DNA from 2 places in the Bradyrhizobium ottawaense genome. Region 2 is predicted to be linked to the other one. Evidence: riboswitches for the same ligand, from Rfam matches in the RefSeq annotation. Region 2 holds a riboswitch; the other holds the start of a gene.
The links. Region 2 has a riboswitch for cobalamin ahead of metE (5-methyltetrahydropteroyltriglutamate--homocysteine S-methyltransferase). Riboswitches for the same ligand answer to the same signal wherever they lie in the genome.
Positions count from the first base shown of each region.

Region 1 (5,187 bases), 540 kb from region 2:
GACGTCCATTAGGGCGGCGCGCGACGTGGGTCGGGGCCTCGAGCGCCTTGAACGAGTAGTAGTCGCGCCCGTGGAACTGGCGGTCCTTCAGGTGGCGGTTGAGCTCGTTCAGGGTGGACTTGATGCCGGTGAAGGCATCGTCGAGCCGATGGAGAAGGTCGTCCCGGAATGCCGAGGTCATCTCCGTCTCAGCGTTCCGACACTGCTCCGCGTACTGGACCAATTCATGCCCATCCAATCGGTCCTTTTCGGCGACCGCCCACTGCTCGACGGCCGACGGCGTCGCCTCCTCGGCGGTGAACGGCGGCACGAGATAGAAGTCCTGCCCGTGCTTGTTCACGGCGCCCGTCATTTCCCTCATCAGGGTGGAGCGCCGGTTGGTAGAACGGTTTTCACGGTCCGCCGTCAGCCCAGCGATGCGGTCCGACAAGGACTGAGCCGCCATTTCGGCCACCTTCGACCGGTAGTCGCTCATCTCCCTCGATTGCGGGAATCCGTCCAGCAGCTGGCGCGCGCGGGCGCGACGTGCCACCGCCAGGACTTCACGATTGTTCTTCATGTAGTCTTCATACGCGCCCTCGGCCCTGTCTTTCGCGCTGTGTGCCCGGGTCGACGCATCCTGTGTCTCGGTCTTGAGCCGGTTTGCCGTCTTGACCTCCGCGGCTAGGCGCTCCAGATCGGCAACGAGCTTGGGATCGCGATTCCGCTTGGCGTCTTCGATATTTTTGCCGATTTCCGCCAGCTTGCGATCGAAAGCAGCCAATTCCTCGCCGCATCCAAAGCAGGTCAGGCCAGAGTCGCGGATGGCCTGGAATTGCGCGAACATGGCTTCGAACAGCCGTGCCTCATCCTCCGCGCGCCGGACATCTCCCGCCGATCCAGCAAGTTGCTGGAGCAATTGCTGCCGTTCGGCCTGAAGCTGTTGGCGCATCTGCTCCTTCCGACCGTCGACTTGCGCGATTTCGAGCAATCTCTCGTCGAGATTCCCGACGAAGAAGCCTTCGACTTCGTGGTTGGTCTCGTTCACCCTGACCCTAGCCGTAAGCAGGCTGCGCGCAAGCTTCTCCCCGCGGAGTACCATGACCTCTCGAATTCCGCGCTGTTCGACGCCATCGTCGCAATGGCGTTCTGCCTTGCAGATCGCGACGCGCGGTTCAGGGTCAGCGTGAAGTACCTCGCAGGGCTAACACCGGACATGCTCAGCACGACAGGCAGGGCGATCATAGGCGGACAAGCCGGCTTCGATACACTGTGCGAACGGTTGAGACATGTAAACGGCACCCGAGCCGGCCATCACGGCCGCATCAAAGAGCTGGGACATTTGGCTGGGCTTTCGACGTCGGAGTCGCCCCTCGATCCTCAGATCAGGTCGATCTTGCTAGAGAAGATCGAAACGAACATCGCAAATGCCGTCGAGGCGGAGTCTCTTGAAACTCGCTGCCCGTGTGGTCGAGACCACGAGCCGCATTCGCCTTGCGTTCGCCGCGGCATGTCCCGAAGCCGACCTGATCCGCGGCTTGCCCGGCGCGCTGCTGCCGCTCAGTCCTTGACCGGCGGGGCGTCCGCCCCCCGTTCGCCCAACTTATCCCTCAAGCGCGTTGCAAAGTACGGGTCGTCAGGCGGTGAAAAGCCGAAGGCAATCCTGTGCGCCTCGTCAGAGCAGATGTGCGGCCACATCAATCGGACTAGAAAAACGCACTCTCACGAATAGGACGGGCTAAACTGTCACATGTTGTGTCACTCAGCACTCGATTCACGCCCCTTGCTTGACTCGGTTATGAGGGGCCTTCAGTCTGGTTATCGGTAGCGCCGAAAGGCGTATCAAGGGAATACGGTGCGTCCTCACGGACAAGGCCGAAGCTGCCCCCGCAACTGTAAGCGGCGAGCCGACGACAGTTGGGCCATTGGGTTCGTTCGTTCGAACCTGGGAAGGTGGTCGGAGGCGTCAACCCGCGAGCCAGGAAACCTTGCTGCCGGTCGTGGTCATGGACTGACGCAGGGGCGGGGTGCTCCAAGACGTTGCAAAGCCGATCGAGATCTGCCGCATTCGGGGCGAACGGCTGCCGCTCACGGCGAATGTGCGTGACGGCTTTTTGTTTCGCCCGTGGTCATCACCGTTTTCATTTCAAACGTAGTAGCCGTGCCGGCGCGAGTTTCGGCGTCAACTTCAATCCTGCTCAAACAGCGCTGGCTGTCCGGGTCAGCATTGACGCTAGGAATCGTGCTGGCCTCGATCGCCGCAGCGGGATCGGCGTCCGCACAGCCTCCGCAACTGCTCAATCCGTGATTGTCTCCTCGGCCAATCCGTGGGGCAACACCGTCACCGCGGCAGCAGCAGCGGCGCGAGCGCGTACGCCTCTGGTACGTGGCCGCGACCCGGGCGCGCGACCTGCTGATCCTGCCTAGGCACTCCGCCGACCTGTCGGACAAGTGCTGGGCAAAGCTCGTCGATTTGGGCCTGGCTGGTCTCCCGGCGATCAACCCGAACGACGTCGGCACCGCGAAGGAAAGGAACGTCACGCCGCTAGAGAACGGGCAGACCCGCGAGACCTTCGCCGCCGAGGCGACCGCTATCTTCGATGTGCGCAAGACCGTGATCTGGCGTCGCCCGAGCCGGAGCGAACTTGATCAGGTGGACGAGCCAGAAGCGAAGATCGAAAGCGGGGAAATTCCGGAAACCGGCGCTGCGGAGCCTGCTGCCGTTCTCAGAAGTTCGACGCGTGGCACCATCCTTCACAAGCTAATCGAGGAGGTGCTGACCGGAGAAGCCTGCGACGCCAGGGCGGACTTGAAACGCGGGCTGCGGAACTGATCCGGCAGATGGGGCACGAACCGGCGGAGGATCCGAAGATGGGCATCAGCGCCGTCGAACTGACCGCCACGGTGCTGCGGACGCTCGCTCTTCCGGACGTCGTGACGCCGCGACCGCGTCTCGCCCCCGAGCTCCCGTTGTTCGGAAGCCAGACTCACGAAGGCGGCAAGGTCCTGCTCTCCGGACAGGTTGACGCGATCGCGTTCGACGAGGCCGGCGCCATCGACGCGGTCGTCGATTGGAAGAGCGACGTGGCTCCGGATGCGCCGAGCATCGGCCACTACAGACAGCAGATCGCCGACTATCGGAAGCAGACGAACCTAAGCGGGACAGGTCGTCGATGTGACTTGAGCCCCCGCGGCTGCTGCTCAGGATCCAAGCGCCGTCTCTGCCGGCCTGGTCTACCTTGCCGAGCTGCGGTTGCTCACGCTTGGCTGAGATCGAATCTGAAAGTTCTCCGCAGTTTCACGGATTTCGAAATTGATCGGTCCAGGTCGCCCGTCCGGAGTTCGGGCCCACAGGTATGCGGAGCCTTCATCCAGCACGATCGACTCGACCGAGAAGCCTGCACGCTTAACCAATCCGGCGAGATCGTCCGGCGGGATGAGGCCGTAGAAGGAATGGCCCCTAAGCGAGTCCATGAGGAAGCCGTTGCCGTATGGTTGACAATTCGGGAGATTCTGCATCCTTGTAAAATCAGAATTGCGATAGAGCGTCACAAACAAGCAAGTGCCGTTTGGCTTTAGCTTAGCTCTCATCAGTTGAACGATGCCAAGTCTCACGCTTGCCGATGGGATCACAGAAAGAACGTTTATGCAGAAGCCGCGGTCGTATCTCCGGTCATGGGAGGCAAACTGACCCACGGTGAGGGCGTGGACGTGATTTGATTTGCCGACGTAATCGCGGATGGTGGTCGAACGACCGCGGATCATTTGACCCCTTGAAAGCTGCACTTCCGAATCCACCAACGCAAGTTCGCCGGTGGTTTTGGCTATTGCCCGTTCGTAACGCAGTTTGCCGCAGCCAAAGTCGAAGCTGGAATGAATTGGCTCGAGACGCGAGATCAGCTTCTTAAGATAGGCCCAACTCTGTGTTTCCGGCTTGGCTGCGTTTTCGCTCCGGACGATGATATCCTTCCCGATCTTGTACCACATCAGATGGCCGCCTCTGTGAATGCTTGGCGGTTGCCTGCACTTGCCTCGGCATTCCCGGCTATCTGTTGGATCTGGGGATCCGCCCTTCGTTCCAGCAATCCATACCGAAGATGCATAAATAGAAGCGCGGCCATCGAGGCGGTCCAAAAAATGATCAGAAACCAAGCTGCCCTGGCGAAGGCGGATAAGACCGCGAAGCCTGTGAGTATGAAGAGCCACTCCAAGGCAACCCAATATGTGCCAAGCCTCCAATGCGCTTTCGATGTCGTGCTTGTCGACGAGCGGATGTTCGCTTCGGCTGGACGCGTATTTGTAGAACGTCGCTCTCACGAGGGGATGGCGGTCGCGTTTGAGATTTGCCACCTGACGGGCCGACATCTGCGCACCCGACATGACAGCCAGAGGGAGAAGGATGTTAGCGCGGTCGAACCTCGCCCTGATCTTAAATATGTCCGAAATCCGATCATGGAATCGGGTGACCCTGCTGAAGATGAGCACCAGCAAAGCAAGCGCGAAGCCGCCCACGTTCACCTCAGGAGCTTTAATAGCCGTGGCGAATTCCTTGACGCCGGGCAGATGCTCAACTCGCAAGAAAAGACCGTTAATCCAAGGATCGTACCTCACCAGGAACGAGCAGGCTAAGGTCAGCCAGAAATCCGCCAAAGCGTTCTTCTAGAGCATCTCAGAATAGTTCTTCGGCCCGAAGAAGGGCATCAGAACGCGAAGGATCGAATCCATGCCGCCCCCGAGGTTGTTAAGACCGGTCCATAAACGGCTTGATTGAGTCAGAAAAGTAGCCGACGGTCAACGGATAAGGTGATGGCCGAAGGGAGGAAACACCCTCCCTCGGACGCTTCCCGAGTCGAGTAGCGATCCCATATTCAAGGCAAAAAGCGCGCATCTGATTTATGAGGCACGTCCGTTGCGAAATCATCCTATCGCGAACACGATGCAGCGCTTGCAGGTCAATGTGTTCGGGCGACCGTATTTCGACGAAGCGCATTGTTGGTCGCGTCACTGCTTCCGCGATCGCTGCGGCATCGATGATGTCACTTTTGTTGGACTTTACATAAGGCTTGACGAATTGAGCCGGAATAATGCGGACGGTATGCCCCATCGCGGCGATCTTGCGTGCCAACCATTGCGAGCTGGCCTTCCAATTGTAGATCGTCGCTTCGGAGACCCCGTGCTTGCGAGCTAGGTCGGCCGTCTTCGCCCCGG
Region 1 covers NZ_CP029425.2:7,560,834-7,566,020, forward strand. Annotated here, with positions in the region: gene CIT37_RS35370 (P-loop NTPase fold protein) at 1-9, opposite strand, end outside; gene CIT37_RS35375 (hypothetical protein) at 1-1,027, opposite strand, end outside; gene CIT37_RS35380 (transposase) at 1,428-1,550, shown strand; cobalamin riboswitch at 1,788-1,989, shown strand; gene CIT37_RS35385 (hypothetical protein) at 2,366-2,812, shown strand; gene CIT37_RS35390 (class I SAM-dependent methyltransferase) at 3,214-4,629, opposite strand; partial or broken gene CIT37_RS35395 (IS110 family transposase) at 4,823-5,113, opposite strand; partial or broken gene CIT37_RS35400 (hypothetical protein) at 5,174-5,187, opposite strand, start outside.
Region 1: it holds a riboswitch for cobalamin, as region 2 does, so the genes downstream of both, CIT37_RS35385 (hypothetical protein) here and metE (5-methyltetrahydropteroyltriglutamate--homocysteine S-methyltransferase) in region 2, are expected to answer to the same signal.

Region 2 (5,187 bases):
GCCTGACGGCATCTCCGAGCGGACCGAATCCGCGCCGAGTGCCTTGCGGTGTCCGTCAAGCATTAGTTTTCTCATTGCTGTCGCGGCCGTTGCCAACGTGCCCATGAGCGACAAATCTCGGCGTAAATTTCCAAATCTCAACCTATACGGCCGCGTACCACGGCATGATTAGCTGCAATACACTTCTGCTTACATGGGTTGCAGATTTTCGGCGAATGTTGTCGCCGTGATCGAGCAGCCGGCAATTCTACCCCGGCCAACGAAACTAGCGCAACGCGTCACCGTCTTTTCTCCGAGACCGTACCTTCCCCGGTCCACGAAGTGGACCGGGCATCATGTCGGCGGCAATGGTAGCCTCGATATTGTGGAAAGCGCAAATCACCACAACCGAATTAGCTTTGTTGAGAACAGACCGGAGCTCGGGATCAACCGATTTGCGGATCGGATGCAGCGCGCAGTTCGCGCGCGGCAGCGACCATGTTGGTGAGCGCCGGCCGAACCTCCTCCCATTTGCGCGTTTTTAGGCCGCAGTCCGGATTGACCCAAAGCTGCGAATCCTGCAAACGCGTCCGAGCTAGCACCATCAGCTCCTTCATTTCGCCCGTCTCGGGGACGCGTGGAGAGTGAATGTCGTACACGCCCGGTCCGATTTGATTTGGATATTCGTACTTCCTGAACGCATCCAGTAGCTCCATTTTCGATCGCGACGTCTCGATTGAAATGACATCCGCATCCATTGCAGCGATCGCACCGATGATGTCGTTAAACTCTGAGTAGCACATATGTGTATGGATTTGCGTTTGATCGGTAACGCCCGATGAGCAGAGGCGGAAGCAATCTCCGGCCCAATCGAGATATGCCTTCCAGTCCGACCGGCGCAATGGCAATCCTTCGCGGAGTGCAGCTTCGTCGATCTGTATTATGGCTGCACCGGCATTCTCGAGATCGCGGACTTCATCGCGCATCGCGAGCGCAAGCTGACGGCAGACCTCGCTTCTAGGAATATCATCGCGAACAAACGACCAGTTCAGGATCGTCACCGGTCCGGTCAACATCGCCTTCATCGGCTTACCAGTTAGTGATTGCGCGTAGCGCCACCATTCCACGGTGATCGGCTTCGGCCGCACTACATCGCCAAACAGGATCGGGGGCCTAACGCAGCGCGAACCATAGGACTGAACCCATCCGTTCCTTGTAAATGCGAAGCCGGCGAGTTGCTCGCTGAAGTACTGCACCATGTCATTACGCTCGAATTCGCCATGCACGAGGACGTCAAGACCGATGTCCTCCTGCCAACGTACGGCGCGGGCTATCTCCTCTTTGAGGAACCTGTCGTATTGCTCCTCGCTCATCGCACCTCGCGCATGCGCCGCGCGAGCATTTCGCACCGCTGCGGTCTGCGGAAACGATCCTATCGTCGTGGTAGGAAAAGCCGGCAGTCCAAAGCGTTCCCTTTGGATCTCGGAACGACGGGCAAACGGGGTGGCGCGCTGGCGCATCGTCTGATCGATCGCCCTCATTCGGACAGCGACGTTGGCATTATGGATCTTCGGCGAGGTCCGGCGGGCAGTCGCGGCGCATTCCGACTCGGCAAGAGCTAGCCCAACATTCTGGTCGCCTGCGAGTACCCGCGCCAGGATCGCAAGCTCACGCATCTTCTGAACCGAGAAAGCAAGCCAGCTCTTGACGTCGGACGCGAGCCCGGTCTCGAGTTCAACATCGACCGGCACGTGAAGCAGCGAGCAGGACGGAGCGAGCTGTACACGGTGCCTGCCAAGCTTCGCAATCGAGGGCTTCAGCCGCTGACGGAGCGACGGCAAGTTCGACCGCCACACATTGCGGCCGTCGATGACACCGAGCGACATGACGAGATCACTTCGGCCGTCAGCAATGATCTGATCCAATAGTTCTGGCGCTCGAACCAAATCGACGTGCAGACCGGAAATTGGCAGGCTCAAGGCAGTATCCAGATTGTCGCCTAGGGCGCCGAAATAGCTCGCAAGCATGATCTTGATAGCGGGTCCCTCCTTTGCGAACCGGTTATAGGCGTGCAGCAACGATTGTCGCGCCGCCTCATCCAGATCAAGGACCAGGCAGGGCTCATCAAACTGAACCCAACTTGCCCCTCGTTTGGCTAATTCATGCAGAAGGTCGATATAGACAGGTATCAGATCATCGAGGAGAGAGAGGGGCTGGAACGCGCTATCGGTACTCTTGCCGAGCTTTAAAAATGTGACCGGCCCGATCAGGACAGGGCGGGTCTGAAAGCCAAGAGCCCTGGCTTCCTCATACTCTTCGACGGGTTTGCGAGAGCACAGTCTGAACGCCTGTCCCCGGTAAAACTCGGGAACCATGTAGTGGTAGTTGGTATCGAACCACTTGGTCATTTCCTGCGCGGGCACGCCAGATCCCCGCGTACTCTGGTCGCAACTCGCATCCTGATCGCCGCATTGCGATCCGCGGGCCATGGCGAAGTACGTCTGGAGCGAAACGGATTCTCCGCTCGAGGCGTAGATCTCCGGGATGGCGCCAACCATGACACTTGTATCAAGCACCTGATCATACAGCGAGAAGTCGTTTGACGGAATGATCGTGACGCCGAGCGATTTTTGACGAGCCCAGTTCGCTGCGCGTAGGCCGGATGCGTCTTCGTACAACTGCTGTTCACTAATCTTTCCAGACCAGTAGCTTTCTAGAGCGAGCTTGAGCTCACGCCTTGGGCCGATGCGTGGCGTTCCGAGCGTAGCAACTGGAAGAGAGAGAGGAGACATCGCGTTAACCCCTGTTGGGGACAAAGGCCATGGCGGACGCAGGCAGGAGAAGTCGCGCGTGCGACGGCTGCTTGGCGTACCACCGAGACACCCCGCCCGTGGACCAATATATTGTCGGGGCCGGTCTCCTGGCTTGCTGGTCATCGCTGCTGTCCGGCCTTCCCGAAGCCGTGCAGGCTTCAGTGACATCGTTGGACAGCGGCTCGCCACTTACAGTTGCGGGGGCAGCGCCGGCATTTGCACCGGCTTCCCTCTTAGCTCCGGATCAATGGGAACCGGAGAACCTCGACGACTTGGATTATCGGCACGAGAACTCTTCCGTCAACCTCTCAGATTATGTGCAAGCTAATCTGCGACATCTGCTAGCCGAATGACCGTGCATCTCTGTGACTTACCACCATCCAGAAACATTCTCTAATCAGAGATGTCATAATCAGACATATCCTTCTCAGATACCGGAATAGCATCCGGAGCTGCCTTGAGGCGGAGCCGCACGCTAGATCGATGAAAGGGACAGAAGCAGCCTTCCGGCGGGAGTACCGACGTTTCTATCAGAATGCTTTCGATGCGGCCTTGCGATTTCCAGAGTTTCGCCCAGCACCTCGGCTAGCCAGCTATTCTCTCAACTAAAGGATCTGCAGCGAATAGGCCAAGGCACGTGGCGGAATTTAGCAACATACGAGGCGAGGGGTTGATTTGCGTGCCACCCAGACTTCAAAGCCGGGATCAAGCCGGCTTGGTGCCGCTGGCAATCATGCAGCTCGAACGCCGGCGGCACGATAGCGAACCACACAGCTCAATAGCGGCAAACGCACTTCCGTCCATCAGGCATCCGGCATCGAGGCGTTCAACTCTTCTGCTAAATATCCGGTGCGGGACAAGGATGCACAAGCTGCGGCGGATACACTGAATAGGAACACCGAAAACGTGCAAAGGTCAGAAAGTCGACAAGAGCGACACAAACTCTGTGAAAATTTCCGCCTATTGCCTGGCACGAAGAATGCAGACCCTCGGCATGCCCAGTCTCCTCCTGCTGGGCAGGTCCAGCTCAGCCAACTGACGCAGTCGCTGTCGGGGAAGTTAGCTGCGCATGACATACAGGGAGCGCCTGATCGCGCGGGACAGCCAGCGGGTGCCACGTCGCATCCCGTAAACTTCTTGCGATGGCTCATAGCAGGTTCGAGGTTGCCTGCTTTACAAGATGTTTGGATGAAACGCGATAGGCCGAGGGTTATGAAGAGAATGTCTGGAAGACCCGCGCTATGGCTTTGCTTGGTCGGATTTTTAATCTGCCTCGCCTGGCCGGCTGCCATGAGCAATAATATTCGGGCCAGCGACAGCCCCCTTGTCGAACGATTGAAGTCAACTTGGCGAGCGCAAGATGGTGAGACGATAGAACAAATTATCTCCAATGTCTCGAAGGTGGCACAGTTCGTGCCTCAAATGTGGGGCGTTATTGAACTTGGCCAAAACGACTTTATTTTCGTTTCGTGGACCAGACACCGGGACAACAAATCGGACGAACAGTACGTTATCACCTGGAAGATCGCCCTCGACGGCACGTTTGAACTTGCGTCGACTTATGCGAAGCCGATGGAATTGGGCTGGCGCGCCCTGGCGCTCTCCCTGATCGCCAGTGAAGTCGCAGATGGCGAAAGGGACGCAAATCTTCGCTTTCTGCATGATCCGGCCAACTTCAACTTCGTGGCCACCCCGCAAGGCCGGCTCGGCGATCTTCTGCGGCAGGGCCGCTGTACTATCATTGAACCAGTTGGAGTGGACTACTTACCGAAGCGGAATGGCAAACCGGCCGAGACGGGTGACGTGTGGCGCGTTCTGCTCTTGGTGAATTGTAGTATCCAAGGACCACGTTATTTTGCACACAACGGGGTCATCACTTTCGAAAAGAGAGAAGGACAGGATTGGGAGCCACAATCCTCCTTTGCCAAGCGCATCGCGAAATTTGCCCCTGGCTCCTGGTTCCAACGCACCGAGCCAAATGAAGAGGAAGACTTAGGAGAGCGAAGGCCCGAGTAAACTGCCGCAGAGCAACATCGCGCCGCAGTTCCTCCATGGCCCAGTGCCTCGGACCGACTGCAAGACATACGCGCTCGGCACTTGCTTTGTTTTAGCTTCCGCAACGGTCCGGGTGCCTTTCTCGCAGCAGTCCGGCCCGTCGCAAGAAGGTCGGCCGCGCGATTGCGTTTGTTCCGCCTAGTGTCAGCGGCGCGCACGAGCTTGCGAGATGTGGTTTTCCCGCCTTCACTCCAGCCGGTGTGAGGACACCACTGTGCGTGAGTATAGCAACGTCGAAGGCACCAGGAACTGGGTGTGAGACGAAACCGGCGAGGAAGTTACCGGGAGACGTTCACCGGTAGCGACCCGGCATACCGCTGAGCGCTTGCGCATTTCCGAG
Region 2 covers NZ_CP029425.2:7,016,200-7,021,386, forward strand. Annotated here, with positions in the region: gene metE (5-methyltetrahydropteroyltriglutamate--homocysteine S-methyltransferase) at 426-2,771, opposite strand; cobalamin riboswitch at 2,873-3,074, opposite strand; gene CIT37_RS33055 (nodulate formation efficiency C protein) at 4,083-4,808, shown strand.